Regions from separate parts of the Granulosicoccus sp. 3-233 genome, predicted to be linked through region 3. Evidence: riboswitches for the same ligand, from Rfam matches in the RefSeq annotation. Region 3 holds a riboswitch; each other region holds the start of a gene.
What was found. A riboswitch is a leader RNA that binds a small molecule or an ion and turns the genes downstream of it on or off. The one in region 3 is predicted to bind cobalamin.

Region 1 (4,185 bases), on a different contig from region 3:
GCGTCGGGTATAGCGATACCGGCTTGCTCGAACAGTTCCTGCACACGCATCGTTGCCGGAACGAACTTCCCTGTGATGTATTCATCGAAGAACGAGCCATCCGCATAGCGGGACTGCTCGAACCCGGCAAAACTCTGCCCCTTCTCCAGAGCCAGTGCATGGGATGCCTGAAGGCAGTGATACAACACCGTGCAGAAATAGATATTGGTGAAATCGAGCCCCTCCTCGCTGCCATAGTGAATGCGTTCTCGAGCCAGATAGCCATGCAGATTCATCTGACCCAGACCGATGGCATGACTCTCATCATTGCCACGACGCACCGAGGGCACGCTGTCGATGGCACTCATCTCGGACACGGCGCTCAGCGCTCGTATTGCGGTGGCCACACTGCGTCCCAGTTCGCCACCATCCATGACCTTTGCGATATTCAGACTACCCAGGTTGCAGGAGATGTCAGTGCCGGTATGCTGGTAACTCAGGTCATCATTGAATGTCGAGGCTTCATTCACCTGCAGAATCTCCGAACACAGATTGGACATGGAGATACGCCCTTGCACGGGGTTCGCCCGATTGGCCGTGTCCTCGAACAGGATGTACGGATAGCCGCTTTCGAACTGGATCTCGGCAATGGTCTGAAAGAGCAGACGCGCATTGATCTTCGATTTGCGAATCCGCGAGTCATTCACCATGTCGTGATAATGCTCGGACACGGCAATATCGGCCAGTGGCTTGCCGTGGACTATCTGCACATCATGTGGCGAGAACAGATACATGTCCTCGTTCTTGCGGGCCAGCTCGAAGGTGATGTCCGGGATGACCACGCCGAGAGACAGGGTCTTGATGCGGATCTTCTCATCGGCGTTCTCTCGCTTGGTATCCAGAAATCGCAGAATGTCCGGGTGATGGGCATGCAGATAGACGGCACCGGCCCCCTGTCTCGCACCCAGTTGATTGGCATAGGAGAAACTGTCTTCCAGCAGCTTCATGACGGGTATGACCCCGGATGACTGGTTTTCGATGCCCTTGATCGGCGCTCCCTGCTCGCGGATATTGGTCAACAACAAGGCCACACCACCGCCGCGTTTGGACAGCTGCAGGGCCGAGTTGATGCCGCGCCCGATGCTTTCCATATTGTCTTCCAGACGCAGCAGAAAGCAGGAAATCAACTCCCCTCGCTGCGCCTTGCCGGCGTTCAGGAAGGTTGGCGTTGCCGGTTGAAAACGACCACTGAGAATTTCCTCCAGCAGACGCCGCGCGAAGTCCTCATCGCCGCGAGCCAGGGAAAGCGCCACCATGACCACCCGATCTTCATAGCGTTCCAGATAGCGAGCGCCGTCACGCGTGGTCAGGGTGTAGGAGGTGTAGTACTTGAACGCTCCCAGAAAGGTCGGAAAGCGGAATCTGAACGCAAAAGCGGCCTGCCAGATATCCTCCAGAAAATCGTGAGAATAGGATGCCAGCACCTGCGCCTCGTAATAGCCTTCCTCCACCAGATAATCCAGCTTTTCCTTCAACGAGTGGAAGAACACGGTGTTCTGATTGACGTGCTGCAGAAAATATTGTCTCGCCGCCTGACGATCGGCATCGAACTGAATGCGCCCATCCTCATCATAGAGGTTCAGCATCGCATTCAATGCATGGTAGTCGAGCGGCGGTACCTCACTCTTCAGCGTTCGTTCGAGTATTGCTGTGTCCAAAAGCGTTTCAGTCCCTGTCTGACCAGTTGAATATCTGTGGATGTGCCCGCCAATTCGAATCGATACAACACTGGCACCTGACACTTGCGAGCGATGACATCACCGGCCAGCGCGAAAGTGGCCCCGAAACTTCGGTTGCCGGATGCGATGACGCCACGCAGTTGATGACGGATTCGTTTGTCGTTCAGCGCACGGATCACTGGCCCGGGTACCGCTCCGCGGCCCTTGCCATCGGCAAAGGTCGGGCAGATGAGCACGAACGGTGATTCCATGATTGGCACGGGCGCGTCAAGGGCCTGCGGCAATCGAGTTGCCAGCAGGTTCAACTTGCCGATGAAGCGTTCCGTATTGCCTGATGCGCTGGAGTAATAGAGCAGCGCGCTCAAGGGGTCATGCCAGAGTATTGATCATGTCCGGTCGGAACCCGCCCCAGTGACTTTCGCCCGCGACGACCACCGGCGCCTGCCGGTAGCCAAGCGTCTGTACCAGTTCGAACGCGGCTTCATCCTGAGTCAGATCGACAATCGTGAACGTCAGCCCCTTGGCCGACAGAGCGCGTGTGGTTGCCGTGCACTGTACGCAGGCCGGCTTGGAATATACGGTGATGCTCATGTCTCTTCGTCCCCGAAGTGTTACGGAAGGAAGGCATGGCGCAACTTCGCTGCAGTACGCAGCGCAAGCAACTCCAGGACCCTCCGCCCTTGGTTTCATCGATGCCTGGCAGGTCTCCTGACTCGTGACTCCAACGCCTGGGCCCCCCTTCCCGATGCGAACATCAGTGGATCATGGGCTGCGGCTTGTCACTTACAGTTGCGGGGGCAGTGCCGGAATTTCACCGGTTTCCCTCTTAGCCTGCGGCGCGTGCCGCAGGAACCAGAACCACTCTATGTTGGGGTAACAGGCATGCCGATGTCAACATGTCGTTTTCCGGTAACAGCGACATTACCCGGTTACCCTTCCCTCGGTTCGCTGACCGACGACCAGAATGAAGCTGCACTTTCGGAGATGTTGTGACAAACACTTCCCGACTGTCATATCCATCCCCCTGGAGGTTTCAGGAGGTTATTTGTCGCCCCGCCGGCCAACAGTCGGGAAAGTTGCAAAGGGGTTCACGTAACACTCCGGACGAACGGCGCCACGACGGCCTCCGGTATGCGTATTGCAACCGATCAATACCAGCCTGTAACTGAAACCGCTTGAATTGACTGATAGCTTGCGGGCCGATTTACGCGAAAAACCAGGGACTACGCCTTGAGACATTCGAAAAGTTCATTATCACGCATCCTGGCGCCGGTCGTGCAGATGACCCTGACCGCCTCCCTGCTGTTTGCCTCCGTCGCTCATTCTGCCTCTCTGAAAGTGGCCTTCATCGGCGATCAGGGAGTTGGCGAACATGCAGAGTCAGTGCTGTCACTGATCGCCAGTGAAGGCACTGATCTGCTGCTGATCCAGGGAGATCTGGGTTACAAGGAAAACACCGCCAACACCTGGGAAGCCCACCTGAACAATCATCTGGGATCCGACTTTCCGGTACTCACGCTGGTGGGTAATCATGAAAACTTCGAGTGGCCGCTCTACCAGCGTCTGATACAGAGGCGGATCGATCGCATTTCCGGACTTTCCTGCTCGGGCAATACCGGCGTCAAGGCAAAATGCCAGTACGGCAACGTCGAAGTGGTTCAGGTAGCGCCGGGAATCTCCGAGGTATCGGGTATCTCCGCCGACGACGGCTACGCGGACTTCATCAGATCCTCCTTTGCCGGCAGCAGCGATCGCTGGCGCATCTGCAGTTGGCACAAGCCACACCGCATGATGCAGACCGGCAGCAAGAACGGCCCCAGTCAGTGGGATACCTATGATGCCTGTCTGGATGCCGGTGCCATGATAGCGCTGGCCCATGAACACGCCTATTCCCGTACCTATCTGCTCAGCGATTTCAGCCAGCAGACGGTGGTACATACCGGCAGTGAAATGGCCCTGCAACCCGGCCAGTCCTTCGCATTCGTCTCGGGCCTGGGTGGCCGGGAAGTGCGTTCGCAAGCACGAGGCGGTGACTATTTCGCCTCCATCTACACCGCGGATCAGGGCGCGAAGGCAGGCGCCCTGTTCTGCGACTTCGAAGACAAGACAGCCGATTGCTACTTCAAGGCCATCAACGGTGCCGTTCCGGATCAGTTTTCACTGACCCGCAGCGGCAGCGCCTCTCAGGATGCACAGACAGAACCCGTATCTGCACCACCACCCACAATCAGTGAAATCCCGTCAGGCAACAGCGATGGTTATGTTTTCTCTCGCAGTGACAAGACCGAGTATCGCTGGATCGCGCGCAATGCCAATGGCGAGATGGGCAGCACCTGGATCGATCAATCCTGCGCGGCTGCTCTGGGGGGCAGTACAGCCACCGGTGACTGGGGTGACCTGATGAGACATGCGCCAGCATTCGATACCCTTGACTACCCTTGCAACAATACAACAACTGCCACCTCTT
Region 2 (4,185 bases), on a different contig from region 3:
GCTGGCTGTCGGTACCTCCCTGGCCATGATCATTCCCACCGCCTTTGTCTCTGCCCGCGAGCATGCCAGACGTGGCAGTCTGAATACCGGGGTACTGCGATCCTGGATTCTGCCGGTGCTCTCAGGCGTCATCGCTGGAACCGCCATCGCCAGTGTGGCTGATGCTCGCGTTTTCCAGACGGTCTTCATGCTGGTCGCCGGCGTTCTGGCGCTGCGCATGCTGCTCGGCGGCGCGGGCTGGCAGATTGCGGACACTCTGCCGGGACGCGGCCTGCTGTCTCTGTATGGCGCCTTCATCGGTTTGCTGTCGGCCCTGATGGGGATCGGCGGAGGCGCTCTGTCAACCATGATGCTGACCCTGCACGGACGCCCGATCCATGAAGCAGTATCGACATCTGCCGGCCTGGGTCTCCTGATCGCCATTCCCGGTACCCTGGGTTACATCATCGTCGGTTGGCACAAACCCGGCCTGCCGCCGGATGCACTGGGTTACGTGTCACTGCTGGCTCTGTTCATCACATTGCCCGCCGCCCTGACAATGACCCGCCATGGCGTGCAGGCGGCGCATGCCAGATCACGGACGCAGCTGTCGAGACTGTTCGGCCTGTTTCTGCTGATGGTGACCTTCAGGTTCGTGGTGGCCGTCCTGTCTGGAATCTAGCCGAAAGCAAGGGGTCGGACCGGTATCGTGCGTCCTGTGCCAGTGCCCACCTGCCCGGTCTGTCGCGGATTCGCAGCTCCAGACTCAGCAGGACAGACAGTATCGACCCTGCGCCTGAGCCTCGTTTGAGGCAAAATAGGCTGTCAGGCATGCCGAGTGCCGTGAATATTGCAGACACACTGGCAGGTCGACCAGACGCAGGACGGTGCAAAGGTCCTCATGCCATTGCACTGTCTTGAGGCTCGTCCTGCAGCTCGGCATCCACCTGCCGTACACCGTATCGACCCGTTCTTCCATTCGGAGCATCCAGTACCCATGTCCAGTCGCCGCGTTACCTTGTTGGGCGGATCAGGTTTTGTCGGCTCTCAGCTGACCTATCGCCTGGCCACGAAATTTGATGAAGTCGTTGTTCTCACCCGACGGGCGCAGCGGGTTCGCACATTGCGAACCATGTCCAATGTTCATGCACAGGAAGTGGATGTGCACGATGCAGAAGCGCTGACGGCAGCACTGGCAGGTTCGGACACCGTGATCAATCTGATCGGCATCCTCAACGAGGGCGGCAGTCAGTCCAGGGGCAGCTTCTCAAGCGCACATTCAGAGCTGACCGGCAAGGTATTGAATGCCTGTGCAGCCGGCGAGGTCAGGCACTATCTGCACATGAGCGCTCTGAACGCCGATGCGGACAAGGGCTCCAGCGAATACCTGAGAACCAAGGGCGAGGCAGAGCAGCGGGTACGCGCCCACACAGGCAATACGACATGGACCATCTTTCAGCCGTCCATCATCTTCGGCGAGCACGATGCATTCTTCAACCGCTTCGCCGGCTTGCTGCGCGCTCTTCCGGTTTTTCCTCTGGCGGTTCCGGATGCCAGAATGGCCCCCGTGTTCATCGGCGATGTCTGCGATGTCATGATTGCCGCCATCGACGACCCTCAGGCTGCCGGCAGCACCATTCAACTGTGTGGTCCGCAGGACTACACGCTGCGGGAACTGGTGCAATACACGGCGGACACTGCCGGACTGTCGCGCACCATCATCGGCCTGCCGGACTGGGCTGCCAGGTTGCAGGCTCGCATCATGGAGTTCGTTCCCGGCAAACCCTTCAGCCGAGACAATTACCTCAGCCTGCAGACGCCGAGTGTCTGTGACAGTGACTGCGCCCGCCAGCCGACATCACTGGATGCCGTGGTACCCCGTTATCTGGGCAAGCGGGACTGGGCAGGTCGATTGCAGCAGAACCGTGCTGCGGCCCGTCGCTGAGCACGAGGCGCCCCGAGATCCGGTTTTCCGAGACTAGTGCAGCGAGCGTCGACGACGAGCCCCCTTGCGTCTGACCAGTGAGGTCGAGGCCGGAGTCGGCGATTCCGCCAGTTTTCCAGCCTCGCTCAGCAGCTCGCACAGAACACCCACTGCCGGCATGGACAGTTTCAGAGGTTCGGCGCGCTCATGGGCGAGTCGAAGCTCTTCATCGAAATCGCAGTCATCGGGAATCGACACCAGCCATTCCAGAAAGCCCAGGCGCCCCAGAAGCACGGCATCCTCGCGGTTTTTCTGCGGTTCGATAAGTCTGAGAATGATCCGATCCATTACCTGCATGGCGCCCTCCGCGCTCGTGGGCGGATGGCCGGACAGGTAATTTCAGGATGTGTCGGCAAGAAACTGACAGGCATCGCAAATCTCCTGACCGAGGCACCCCGCCCGGGTTGAGTTGACAAGCAATGGCAGGTCTCCTGACTTGTGGTTCAACGTTTACCGACCCTTCCCGGGTGCCGTACCCAGTGGGATTGTTCGGATCAACTCACCACTTACAGTTGCGGGGGCAGTCATGGAATTGGCCAACAGCTAAGAGGCCTCACCGTGTTCCCTTTTCATCCCGAGTCATGCCGACGACGGGAACCATCACATCGTGCAGACACACCACCAGGGTGCATCCGCTGTACCATTATTGGAAGTGCATCACGGGCTGTCAAGCTTGCCGGCCGCCTTGGCATCATATTCCGCAATGCGGCTGCGCCGTTCCTTGTACGGCAGCTTGCCAACCCGCCGTGCCAGTTCGTAGAAGGCAGACATGTCCTGCCCCGCTTCCTCGTACATGGCCTGAAAGGCAGGCACGTCACGCCGATAGGTGGATACGGCCACCAGGCGAGCGTTGTTCAGTTCACGCCGGAACCAGTTGTCGTAACCGGCATAGCCCCCCCATTGCTGTTTGAGCAAGTCATAGGCATCGCGCATGTTGTCGAACGTAGCCTGTTTGGCCGTGCGCATCGCCGCATCCGGCAAGTCCTGCGCGTACAGCGCCTGCAACTCGTCCCGGGTCTGTCTGAGCAAGCCCAGAAAGTCGACCACACGCTGCTGTGACGCATTGTAGGCCTCGATACGCTCGCTTTCGCCTCGTTCGGCCAGCCACTGCCGCACACCCTGCTGCTCCACGAAGGTGGCAAAGGCCTCATTGAAATTGCTGTCGTCCTTGACGTAGAGCACCTGATGCGCCAGCTCATGGAACAGAGTGCCCACAAAGCGTACATCCGTGCCCCGCAGCATGGTGTCCAGAACCGGGTCATCGAACCAGCCCAGTGTCGAATAGGCCGATGCCCCACCCACCGAGACATCGTAGTCTTCTGCCGCCAATTGCGCGGCGTACGCTTCGGCATCCGCCTTGTCGAAATAACCCCGATAACTGACGCAACCGGCGACCGGGAAGCACCAGGTTCTGGCCTGCAGGGAAAACTCCCCGGCTGCCACCACGTTCCAGGTAACCGCATCACGCCCGGTTTCCACATAGCTGTCATAGCTGTCGTTGTCCGGCAGTTGCAGACGCTCGACGGCAAACTGGCGTGCATCGACCAGCGTGCGCAGCTTGCCGCGCAGCTCTTCCGAGGTGGTGGCGTCAGCCAGCAGCTTGTCGATGGGCTCCCTGGCCAGCATCAATCTGACATGACCGCCGACGGCCTGTGAGTAGTAGCCCACATTGCTACAGCCACCCAGTACGGCAACAGTGGCTGCCAACAGACAGGCGGGGACCAGACGATTGATTCGCATCTACGAGAAGTCGAGCAGCTTCCGGGGATGGGCGGCAGTGTAACATTCAGTACATGCCCGCAATTCGCAACACGACGTCATGAAACACTACCTGGTTGGAGGTGCGGTGCGCGATCACCTGCTTGGACTTCCAGTCATCGATCGCGACTGGGTGGTCGTGGGCAGCACGCCTGCCGAAATGCTGCAGGCCGGCTTCAGGTCCGTCGGCAAGGACTTCCCGGTCTTCCTGCACCCGGAGAGTCACGAGGAATATGCGCTGGCTCGCCTGGAACGCAAGACCGGACCCGGCTACCACGGCTTCGAGTTCTCGACAGATTCGAGCGTGACGCTCGAGGAGGACCTGAGCCGTCGCGACCTCACCATCAACGCGATAGCGCAACGCGATGACGGCGAGCTGGTGGATCCGTACAATGGCAGACAGGACATCGAGAACCGGGTGCTGAGACACGTCTCGCAAGCCTTTGTCGAAGACCCTGTTCGCA
Region 3 (4,185 bases):
GGAGCTGCAGGCGCTCAGACCGATCATGGCAGTTGCCAGCACCGAGACCCGCATCAGTTGCCTGAAGGGCAGGAGAACTCCGCCAGAGGGTGCCTGTGAGATTCTGATTGTCATTCGATTTTTTCCTTGTGAAGTCAGGGTGTGGGCGATGTCAGGGTGCGAGTCAGGGTCAATGACCAGGTGCGCCCGGGTTTGGGAAATCCATTGAAATCCTCGATGTTGTCATCACCGAGGTTGTGTATGCCAAGGGTGGCCTGCCATTGCGTATTCGTCCAGTCGATGCCGATCGAATGCAGTTCGCTATCGGCAGCGGGCAGAATGTTGGCCTGATCGTAGAAGCGTTTGCGCAGTACGTCCAGTTCGTACCAGAAGCTGAACTGCGAGGGCTGGTATTGCAGTTTTCCGGACCAGGCGAACTGAGCTTCGCCTGGCAGAAAGCGGTCATGGAATCCGGCCGCCGGGTCGCGGTTGCGCGCAGACTGCCAGGTGAGATTGCTGCTCAGATCCAGTTGCGGGGTAATGGCCAGATCCATTGCCAGTTCGAGGCCGATGACTCGCGCGGCTCCGGCATTGACCGGACCGCCAATGCCTCGGGAATTGTAGGTGGTGACAATGAGTTCATCCCGGTCGCTCCCGAATACGGTGGCGCTGAGTGCCGAGCGTTGACTGCGAAAGTGCAGTCCGACATCGACATTGAAGCCCTCTTCGGGTTGCAGATCGGGATTGCCGTTTACCAGTCCGCTGGATCCGAACAGTTCTCCAAAGGACGGTTCCCGGTAGTAGCTGCCGGCATTGGCAGTCAGTGAGACCTGCCCCGGCGGGCGGTAGGCCAGACCGATCTGCAGGCTCGTATCCGATGAGCGGCGACGGGAAGGCAGGTCTGCGGATGATTCGGGGCTCTTTCCGCGTAGCTCGTCCTGTTGCCAGCGGATGGCGGGGGTGAGGGACCAGGTCTCACTGTCATCGAACCAGACATAGTGAATGGAGGCCTGTGTGCGGTCTCGGTCGACATCGAAGGCCGCTGTGTCATCCCTGGCGTCGCTCGAGGCAAAACGTTCACGGCGAACATCCAGCGACAGGCCGAGGGAACCGCTGTCGGCCAGATATTCCCAGTAGGTCTTGGCGCCCAGTGTGTCCGAATCGTTTTCTGCGTCCTGCGCGCCCAGTCCGACCTGGCTGAGCAGGTCTCGATAGTGCGATGAGCTGTCATGCCAGTACAGATCGTGGCGACTGTTCCACTGACCCAGACCGTCGAGAACCTGTGACAACTGCAACTGTGTACCTCGGGTATCGTAACTGGCCACATTGTCGGGGTTGTTGCGAAATTCGGGTACGCCAAGATCGCGTGCCGACAACTGCAGAGTCAGGTCGGTACGGCTATCCCGGTTCTGCCGGTAGCCGGTGCGCAGCAAGGCTGTCGTGCGGCGGGCATCGGCATTGTGACGCTTTTCGCGGCGGTCATCATTCGGGTTCAACGGCGTTCCGTTGTCGCTGAGGAAGCCGAAGTCATTGTCACTCTGCCGATGGCTGATGGCGGCCACCATGTCCCATGCACCTCGAACGGTCTGGTGCGACAGCTGCAGCTCCCGACTGCCCAGACTGCCGACACCCAGTCGCACTCGTGTGGTGGGTTCGGCACGGCTCTGCAGTGTGTTGAGATTGACCGCACCGCCGATCGAACCATGACCCAGTTGCAGCGGTGTGCTGCCGCGGTAGATGTCGATGGATTCGAGGTTGAGTACTTCCAGAGTGGAGAGGTCCACTACCGGTGATCCGCCGCTGTTGAGCAGGATGCCATCCAGATAGACATCGGTCTGCGCGCCGGTAGCCGCCCGGATGCTGATGCTGGAAAAGCTGCCGAATCCGCCTGACTGGCGATGTTGCACCCCACTTTCCCGGGCCAGAACACCGGCCAGGGTGTTATTGCTCCGTTGCAGCGTGGCAGCACCGATCCGACTGTGGCTGGCTGTGCTCTCCTCGCTGATCACCTCACCGGTACGGTAGGGCACCTCGGCGATGGCTCGGATGGTGTCCAGTATGGCGTCAGGTGTCGTGCCCGTTGTCGCAGTGGCGTCGACGGAGTGTGTCGAGTCAGACTCGGATGACTGGGCCTGAGCCGCCGAAGCAAGCAAGGTCACACAGGGCAGAGTGCACAGCAGCCAGTAGCGCAGAGGAAAGCCGGGTGAGGCATTCGTCGGTACGTGGCGACTGGCGCCAGGCAGCACGCTTGCCCGATCAGGGCTATCGATTGAAGGCCAGGAACGCAACCCCGCGCTACCTCATGTTGTGGCCGACGGAGCATGTGGTGGCAGAAGAAGAGGGTTGGACAGCCTCTGCTTGCACACGGCCTGCAGCTGTCGCTTCTCATGTTCCACCGGACACCCCGCCAGGCTGGTTGATGACATATCGCCTGGCAGGTCTCCTGGCTGACAACGGCCTGATTCCGGCCAGGCCGGAAGGGCAGGGGTTCACTCCCTTCCCGGATGCGGAAACCATCCAGTGGGCACACAGTGAATGACGTTGCTTACAGTTGCGGGGGCAGCCGAGGTCTTGCACCTCGTTCCCTTTTCATCTTGGTCAGAACCTTGCGATGCGCAAAGCATACACCACTTGGGGGTTATGCAGAGCGTTACAGCCGAGCCTGAGGGCATGTTTCGTGATTGAAACCGGGGTGGCGACCAACGCCTGTCGAAATATCCGATGGTTGATGAACAAGAACAAGCGAGTCCTGGTTACCGGAGCAGACGGGTTCATCGGTTCGCACCTGACCGAGCTGTTGCTGAGCGAAGGCCATGAGGTCAGGGCGCTCGTGCAATATAACTCTCTGGGTTCCTGGGGATGGCTGGATGCAGCCGCGGAATCCGATGCACTGGAAGTTGTCAGTGGTGATGTACGAGATGCCCATTTCTGCCGCGCGCTGACGCAGGGGATCGACGTCATCTATCACCTGGCAGCCCTCATTGCCATACCCTATTCCTATGTCGCGCCGAGCAGTTATCTCGACACCAATGCCAATGGCACGCTCAATCTGTGCCAGGCCGCACTGGACAATCAGGTTGGTCGTTTCATCCATACATCCACCAGCGAGGTGTACGGGACCGCTCGTCATGTGCCGATCGATGAAGCTCATCCGCTGCAGGCACAATCGCCCTACAGCGCATCGAAAATCGCCGCCGACGCCATGGCCATGAGCTATCACTGTGCCTTCGAGCTGCCCTTGAGCATAGCCAGACCCTTCAATACCTATGGGCCGCGGCAGTCCGCTCGCGCCGTCATTCCGGCCATCATCTGCCAGATAGCGGCGGGCAAGCCGGAGATCCAGCTCGGTGATCTGTCACCGACACGAGATTTCAATTACGTCGATGACACTTGCCGCGGGTTTCTGGCCCTGGCGCGTTGTCCGGAGGCCATTGGAGAAGTCGTGAATATCGGCTCGAACACCGAAATCTCCATTGAAGATACCTTGCACCTGATTCGGGAGCTGATGAATAGTGACACCGTGTTCGTGACCGATGAGCAGCGGCTCCGACCTGCCGCCTCGGAAGTGACTCGACTGGTCTGTGACAACTCGAAAATGATCGAAATGACGGGCCATCGACCACAGGTCGATATTCGCGAAGGTCTGCAACGCACCATCGACTGGCTGTGCGAACCACAGAATCTGCAGCGCTATCGTGCAGAACTCTACAATGTCTGACTGTTCAGTCGATTCCCTCCAGGCAGGTTTCGAACAACTGCAGAGATATGACTCCAGCACCTGCGCAGCTTGTCGTCAGCGAACCGGCCGGGCAGATGAGCACTGAGCGCAGAATCTGTGTCATTACCGGTGGGCGCGCGGACTACGGATTACTGCGTGAACTGCTGGACGAATTGCAGATTCTTGATGGCATTGCCTTGCAGCTGCTGGTCACCGGCTCCCATCTGTCACAGGCACATGGTCTGACCATTGACGCCATTCGCACCGATGGTTATCGGGTAGACCGTGTCGTCGACATGCTGCTGGCCTCCGACTCGACCGTGGCCATCAGCAAGTCGATGGGTCTGGGACTGATCGGATTTGCCGATGCGTTGCAGTCGTTGAGCCCGCACATGGTCGTTGTACTGGGGGATCGCTATGAAATCTGGGCGGCGGCCGCGGCTTGCCTGATACAACGCATACCCCTGGCGCATATTCATGGCGGCGAG

Region 1: it holds a riboswitch for cobalamin, as region 3 does, so the genes downstream of both, nrdH (glutaredoxin-like protein NrdH) here and ACUNV4_RS10525 (TonB-dependent receptor) in region 3, are expected to answer to the same signal.
Region 2: it holds a riboswitch for cobalamin, as region 3 does, so the genes downstream of both, ACUNV4_RS20400 (hypothetical protein) here and ACUNV4_RS10525 (TonB-dependent receptor) in region 3, are expected to answer to the same signal.

What each region holds. Positions count from the first base shown of each region.
Region 1 covers NZ_JBQYLE010000007.1:123,836-128,020, forward strand. Annotated here, with positions in the region: gene nrdE (class 1b ribonucleoside-diphosphate reductase subunit alpha) at 1-1,697, opposite strand, end outside; gene nrdI (class Ib ribonucleoside-diphosphate reductase assembly flavoprotein NrdI) at 1,667-2,083, opposite strand; gene nrdH (glutaredoxin-like protein NrdH) at 2,088-2,309, opposite strand; cobalamin riboswitch at 2,400-2,590, opposite strand; gene ACUNV4_RS18510 (metallophosphoesterase) at 2,949-4,185, shown strand, end outside.
Region 2 covers NZ_JBQYLE010000008.1:164,657-168,841, reverse strand. Annotated here, with positions in the region: gene ACUNV4_RS20410 (sulfite exporter TauE/SafE family protein) at 1-661, shown strand, start outside; gene ACUNV4_RS20405 (complex I NDUFA9 subunit family protein) at 977-1,924, shown strand; gene ACUNV4_RS20400 (hypothetical protein) at 1,958-2,260, opposite strand; cobalamin riboswitch at 2,368-2,580, opposite strand; gene ACUNV4_RS20395 (aminopeptidase) at 2,621-3,703, opposite strand; gene ACUNV4_RS20390 (multifunctional CCA addition/repair protein) at 3,783-4,185, shown strand, end outside.
Region 3 covers NZ_JBQYLE010000003.1:277,850-282,034, reverse strand. Annotated here, with positions in the region: gene ACUNV4_RS10530 (hypothetical protein) at 1-114, opposite strand, end outside; gene ACUNV4_RS10525 (TonB-dependent receptor) at 135-2,267, opposite strand; cobalamin riboswitch at 2,396-2,603, opposite strand; gene ACUNV4_RS10520 (NAD-dependent 4,6-dehydratase LegB) at 2,708-3,697, shown strand; gene neuC (UDP-N-acetylglucosamine 2-epimerase) at 3,745-4,185, shown strand, end outside.